One region of the Cellulophaga sp. HaHaR_3_176 genome, then DNA from elsewhere that is predicted to be linked to it. Evidence: riboswitches for the same ligand, from Rfam matches in the RefSeq annotation. Region 1 holds a riboswitch; the other holds the start of a gene.
The links. A riboswitch is a leader RNA that binds a small molecule or an ion and turns the genes downstream of it on or off. The one in region 1 is predicted to bind S-adenosylmethionine.

Region 1 (3,471 bases):
ATTGTGCAACGTGGTCAATCGCAACACGTAGTTCGTTTAAAAGGTGGAGATCCTTTTATCTTTGGTCGTGGTGCAGAAGAAATGGAATTTGCGGCAAAACATGGTTTAAATGTAGCTATGGTTCCAGGTATTTCATCATCAGTAGCTGTTCCTGCATCTCAAAATATACCAGTAACTAAAAGAGGTGCTGCTGAAAGTTTTTGGGTAATTACAGGTACTACGAAAGAGCATAAACTTTCTTCGGATGTTGCTTTAGCGGCAAAATCAAACGCTACGGTCGTTATTTTAATGGGTATGTCAAAACTATCTGCAATTGTAGCTTTGTTTGAAAAAGAAGGAAAATCAGAAACCCCTATTGCTATTATTCAAAATGGTACAAGAGAAGACGAAAAGATAGGAATAGCAACTATTTCGACTATTAAAAAAGAAGTAGAAAAACAACAATTAACAAACCCAGCAATTATAATAATTGGAGAGGTTGTTAAGCATAGAGAAGCACTTAGCAGTGCAATAAATACGTATAAACAAGTAGATGAGGTAAATGGTTAATTTATTTTACTGTTGTAAGTTTACAGTAATAATTTAAGCATTATTTCAAACAAGAATTTTTTGAATTAGTAAAGAGATGATAAAAACAGATATCTTAATTATTGGAGCAGGACCAACAGGTTTGTTTACCGTTTTTGAAGCAGGATTATTAAAATTAAAATGTCATTTGATTGATGCATTACCACAAACTGGTGGTCAGTGTTCTGAAATATATCCAAAGAAACCTATTTACGATATTCCAGCTTTTCCAGAAATTTTAGCAGGTACATTGGTAGATAATTTAATGGAACAAATCAAACCCTTTGAGGCTGGTTATACATTGGGTGAGCGTGCTGAAACGTTAGATAAGCAAGAAGATGGTACTTTTATTGTTACGACAAATAAAGGCACACAACATCATGCGCCAGTAGTTGTTATTGCTGGTGGTTTGGGTTCTTTTGAGCCAAGAAAACCATTAATTCCTAATATTGTTGATTTTGAAGATAAAGGAGTTAATTACTTTATTAAAGATCCAGAAGTATATCGCGATAAAAAAGTAGTGATTGCAGGTGGTGGAGATTCTGCTTTGGACTGGGCTATTTTCTTAGCAGATGTTGCCTCAGAAGTTTCTTTAGTACACCGTAGAAATGAATTTAGAGGTGCATTAGATTCTGTAGAGAAAGCATCAGAATTAGCAAAGCTTGGTAAAATTAAATTATTTACTGAAGCAGAGGTTATTGGTGTTGCAGGAGATGGTAAGATTGAATCTGTGGTAATCAAGCATAACGATAAGGAAAAAGAAGATACTATTTTAGAAGTAAATAACTTTATTCCTTTATTTGGTCTTTCTCCAAAACTAGGTCCAATTGGCGATTGGGGATTAGATATTCATAAAAATGCAATAAAAGTAAACAACGCTAAAGATTATCAAACAAACATACCAGGTGTTTTCGCTATTGGCGATGTAAACACGTATGAGGGTAAATTAAAATTAATCCTTTCAGGTTTTCATGAGGCTGCTGTCATGTGTCAGTATGCATATCAAATTGTTAACCCAGGTAAACGTTATGTAATGAAATATACTACCGTAGGTGGTGTCGAAGGATTTGACGGAACTAAAAAAGAAGCTAAAAAAGAAGTGGTGCAAAGTATCTCTTAAGTTTTAAACTTATTTATATTTTAAAAGCCTTCATTCCTTATCGTTTGAAGGCTTTTATTGTATAGTTTATTTGGTTTTAATTGTGCTGTGGTGTTTCTTTGCAGTCAGTACTAACAGTTCATTGCAACATTGAAAATAGTTATCAAGAAAGGTGGAGGGATTAGACCCGATGAAGCCTTGGCAACCCTTTTAAAAGTAGATTACTTAAAAAGAAGGTGCTAAGTTCTATTCAAAACCATACTTGTTTTGAAATAGATAACAAAAGCGAAACATTTCGTCTTAGTTTTTACTTTACTTGATATTTTAATATTAGAGCGTTTCATTTGCAATAAAAGCGAATGTCTAGGCTATTCGATACTCCTTAATTTGTATTATCAAGCAAATTATAAGTGTAGCTATTATTTTAAATATAGCAAAGTCGAAAAAGTATAACGCAAAGCATTTTTTTGAACATGAAGGCATTATAATGAAAAACATAAAAGACATACTTAAAGAACGAATCTTGGTACTAGACGGAGCTATGGGAACAATGCTTCAACGTCATAAATTTACCGAAGAAGATTTCAGGGGAGAACGTTTTAAAGACTGGGAACACCCTTTGCAAGGTAATAATGATTTACTTTCATTAACACAGCCAGAAGCAATAGCAGATGTTCATCGTCAATATTTTGCAGCAGGAGCAGATATTGTAGAAACAAATACCTTTTCAAGTACAACAATAGCCATGGCAGATTACTTCATGGAAGATTTAGTGTATGAGCTAAATTACGAATCAGCAAAGATTGCAAAGCAAGTAGCTGATGAGTTTACGGCAAAAGAGCCACATAAGCCTCGTTTTGTAGTAGGTAGTATTGGGCCAACAAACAAAACGGCAAGCATGTCTCCAGATGTAAATGACCCTGGGTATAGAGCTGTTTCTTTTGATGAATTGAGAATAGCGTACAAACAGCAAGTTGAAGCTTTGATTGATGGTGGTTCTGATTTACTAATGGTAGAAACCATTTTTGATACGTTAAATGCAAAAGCAGCATTATTTGCTATTGAAGAGGTAAAAGATGAGCGTGGTATTGATATTCCAATCATGGTGAGTGGTACTATTACAGATGCATCAGGTAGAACTTTATCAGGGCAAACAGCAGAGGCTTTTTTGATTTCCATATCGCATATTCCAATTTTATCTGTAGGTTTTAACTGTGCTTTAGGGGCAAGTCAGCTTGTACCTCATTTAGAGGTTTTGTCTGCTAAAACAGGTTTTGCGATATCTGCACACCCAAATGCAGGTTTGCCTAATGCTTTTGGAGAATATGATGAAACACCAGCGGAAATGGCTGCGCAAATAAAAGAATACGTAGAAAAGAACTTAGTAAATATAGTAGGTGGTTGTTGTGGTACCACGCCAGAACATATTTCTGCTATTGCTGATGTTGTGAAAAATATAAAACCTAGAATCGTTGCTGGTCAATAATTAATTATTGTGTCTTTAGCGCTGGATTGACTATATATAGAAGAAGATAATTTTAAAATAATAATGAATCAGATTCTTAGCTGCAAATAGCTACTAAACAGATTTATAAAATAGTACAAAGGGTTGTAATTATGATAGAAGAGAGCAAACAACCATCAACTAACAACCGACAACCAAAGCGGTATCTGAAACTTTCAGGCCTAGAGCCTTTAGTGCTTTCGGAAAATACAAACTTTGTAAATGTTGGTGAGCGTACAAACGTAGCAGGTTCAAAAAAATTCCTTCGATTAATAAAAGAAGAGAAATTTGAAGAAGCTCT
Region 2 (3,471 bases), 1.3 Mb from region 1:
CTAAGACCATGCTTTTTCATAGCTTTTACAGCCTTAGGCAAATCACTTGCCACATTTTCAGGTAGTACATGACCTTTTTTACGCACGGTTAAATCTAAACCATCAAACCCCATTTCAGCTGCCGCTGCTGACATATCTTCATAATTTAAAAACTGTAAATGCTTTGAAAACAGATGCACCTCTAGGTCAATTGGAGATGTTGATACAGTTGGTTGAGCAGCATTATTAAAAGATAATAATGGTATACTTGCTAAGCCTGCAGCCGAAAGTTTGGTGAATTTTCTTCTTGAATAAATAGTTGGTTTTTTACTCATTTTATAGTCTAGTTAAAAATCTGGTTTTCATATATGCTATGAAGATAATAGATTTTATCTAATCTTAACTACTAGAATATAACTAGCTATAATTGTAGTACTTGAGTGTGTAATTTTATCTAAAACAAACCTTTTTATCGTGTTTTTAAAGGTTTAAGACTTATAAATACGATGGTGTAAATGAACAGTAATAATAAATACCAGGTATTAGATACCAAGTCGAAATAATCAATTTTACCTTTAGAGAAACTTAAAATCATTAATACTTGCGCACCATATGGTAATAAACCTTGAATAATACAGGCAAAAATATCTAAAATAGAAGCTGTTTTTTTATTATCTAGTTCGTATTCATCATTTATAGTTTTTGCAATAGGGCCAGCAATTATAATAGATACAGTATTGTTTGCAATAGCCATATTAATAGTACCAACTAAGCTTGCGATACCTAATTGTGCTGTTTTTTGGTTTTTGATTAACTTTTTAATTTTAACCAGTATAAAATCAATTCCTCCATTTTTTTCAACTAATGCAGCTAAACCTCCTGTAAGTAAGGATAGTAGGAATATTTCAGTCATATTTGTAAAGCCTAAATAAGATATTTTAGTAGCTTCTATCAATGTAAAATCACCATATATAATTCCTAATAAACCTGCAAAAATAGTCCCTAAAAGCAAGGTTGCAAATACATTCACACCAACTATAGAAAGAATGATAACCAATAAATAAGGTATAATTTTAATTACAGAATATGTATATATAACAACTTCTGTTTCAGAAGATTTAAGGCCTAGACCTTGAAAAATTAAAATAGCAATCGTAAATAAGGCTGCTGGTATAGCGATTTTAATATTTTGTTTGAACTTATCACTCATCTTACAACCTAAAGATTGAGTTGCGGCTATAGTTGTGTCTGAAATAACTGATAAGTTATCTCCAAACATACTACCACCTAATAATGCGCCACATAAAATAGCTAAATCAGCACTACTTTTATCAGCAAAACCAACCACTATTGGCGCCAATGCAACTATTGCACCTACAGATGTTCCAGTAGAAACGGATAAGAAACCTGCTATAATAAAAATGCCTACATAAATATATTGAATCGCAATATAATCTAAACCAAGATTTACAATGGCATCTACACTACCTGTTTCATTAGTAATTGCAGCAAATGCACCTGCTAATAAGTAGATAAGGCACATGGTTAATATTTTATCATCACCACAACCTTTTAGCAATGTGTTAATTTTTGATTTTATAGTTTGCTTGAACATTATAAAAGCAACTATAATACCGACAATAACAGCAATAGGAGCAGGTAAGGCATAAAAATCATTTTGGTAAATACCAACGCCTAAAAACGTAAAAACAAATACAAATAGGGGGATTAGTGCTGAAAATTTAGGAATACGTTCTTTTTTATTTGACATACTACTTTATACTTTAAAAAAGAAATAGCTGCAAACAAATAGAAGTATGAATTAACATTTGTTCCAATTAATTGGCTTATCTATTTAGCACCTTGCTCGTTATTGCAGGTTGCTATCTCTTTTTTTTGAGATTCTTGATACTAATTTTAAGGCGGTAAAATTAAGATATAAAAAGATTAATTATTCTTAAAATAAGTTAATTCTTAAAATTATAATTATTCGCTAAACCAATCTTTTCAATTCATAGATAATTATGGACTTGGTTTATTTTCCTTCAGATAATATCATAGTAACAAATTTTTCTAATGATGTAAATATGGTGCCTATTTATACTGTTATTGTTGTGTAGAGTATGTACTTTGATTTAAAATATGAATTACCTTAAGCTATAAGTTTTCTAAAATACATCTGTATGAGTGCAGAAATTTTTATGCAAATGTGTCATACTTTGTTAGACATAGGTACCGTAAAATATATGGTTGTACCAACATTTTCCTCACTAGTTACCCATAATTCACCACCATTTCCTTCTGCCATTTCTTTACATAAAAAAAGACCAAGACCTGTCCCTTTTTCATTATCAGTCCCAAAAGAAGATTTCATATGAGCACTTTTAAAAAGCATTTGTAGTTTTTCAGGAGACATACCAATTCCATTATCGGCAATAGCAATTTCAAGAAAATTATTTTTAATTGAAGCATTAATAGTTATAATACCGTTTGTATTTGTAAATTTAATAGCATTACTTATAAGGTTTCTAAGAATTATTGTCAAGTGATTTTTATCACTAAAACAATTAGTATTAGGTACTAGATTATTAATACTAATCAGCTTTTTTTCTGCTAATGGAGATAAAACCTTGATTGTGTTTTCTAAAACACTATTTATTTCTAATTGTCGCTGTTCTACAACAATACCATTCATTTGTGTTTTAGCCCATTCTAAAAGATTGTTCAGCATTACTGAAATACCTTGTATGTTTTTTAAAGCTTTAGGCAGTAAAATGTTATAATCTTCCTTGGTCATTGATCCTGTCAAGGAAAGTTCTAAAAGTGCATAAAAAGAATTGATAGGCCCTTTGAGGTCATGTGCTATAATTGAAAATAATTTGTCTTTAGTTTCGTTCGCTTCACTGAGTTCTGCCTCATGTTGCAATAATATGTTTTGTTTTTCCTCTAACTCTTCTGTATGTTTTAGCTGAAGTTTATTTGTTCTGTAAATTTGAATTAGAAATAAAGAAACTATCAAAAGAGCAGCTATGGCTAAATATACATAACTCTTTTGCTTCGCAATAACTTTACTTTGATCATCTATAAGTTGTTTTTTTTGATTTTCAAATTTCATTTTACTAAGAGCAACTCCAAGTCCTTTTTTAAATTTTTCGTCAGCTTCTTTCTCATAAAGTAGTCTATACTCATTCATGTAAGAAAAAGCCTTTTTATCTTCACCTTTTTTGTGGTATATATTAGATAAAATTAAATTCGATTCTTTTATAGCCTTAGAAAGACTTATTTGTTTAGAAATTTGCAATGCTTTTAAGGCATATGTTTCAGCTAATTCTAAATTTTCAAGTCCTAAATAAGATTCTGCTAAGCCTTGATATGTTCCTGTGTACCCATTACTATAATCAATTTCATCACATAGTTTTTCTGACTCAATAAACCACATTAATGATTCTTGATAGTTTTTTCTTTCAAGGCCAATTTTACCTTTTCCCATAT

Region 2: linked by a shared signal. The riboswitch ahead of H0I23_RS05990 (Na+/H+ antiporter NhaC family protein) and the one ahead of H0I23_RS00480 (homocysteine S-methyltransferase family protein) in region 1 are both predicted to bind S-adenosylmethionine.

What each region holds. Positions count from the first base shown of each region.
Region 1 is NZ_CP058990.1:109,267-112,737, forward strand. Features, by position in the region: gene cobA (uroporphyrinogen-III C-methyltransferase) at 1-549, shown strand, start outside; gene H0I23_RS00475 (NAD(P)/FAD-dependent oxidoreductase) at 626-1,687, shown strand; SAM riboswitch class I at 1,824-1,949, shown strand; gene H0I23_RS00480 (homocysteine S-methyltransferase family protein) at 2,154-3,152, shown strand; gene metH (methionine synthase) at 3,284-3,471, shown strand, end outside.
Region 2 is NZ_CP058990.1:1,405,529-1,408,999, reverse strand. Features, by position in the region: gene H0I23_RS05995 (sugar phosphate isomerase/epimerase) at 1-314, opposite strand, end outside; gene H0I23_RS05990 (Na+/H+ antiporter NhaC family protein) at 449-1,750, opposite strand; SAM-I-IV-variant riboswitch at 1,798-1,896, opposite strand; gene H0I23_RS05985 (tetratricopeptide repeat protein) at 2,192-3,471, opposite strand, start outside.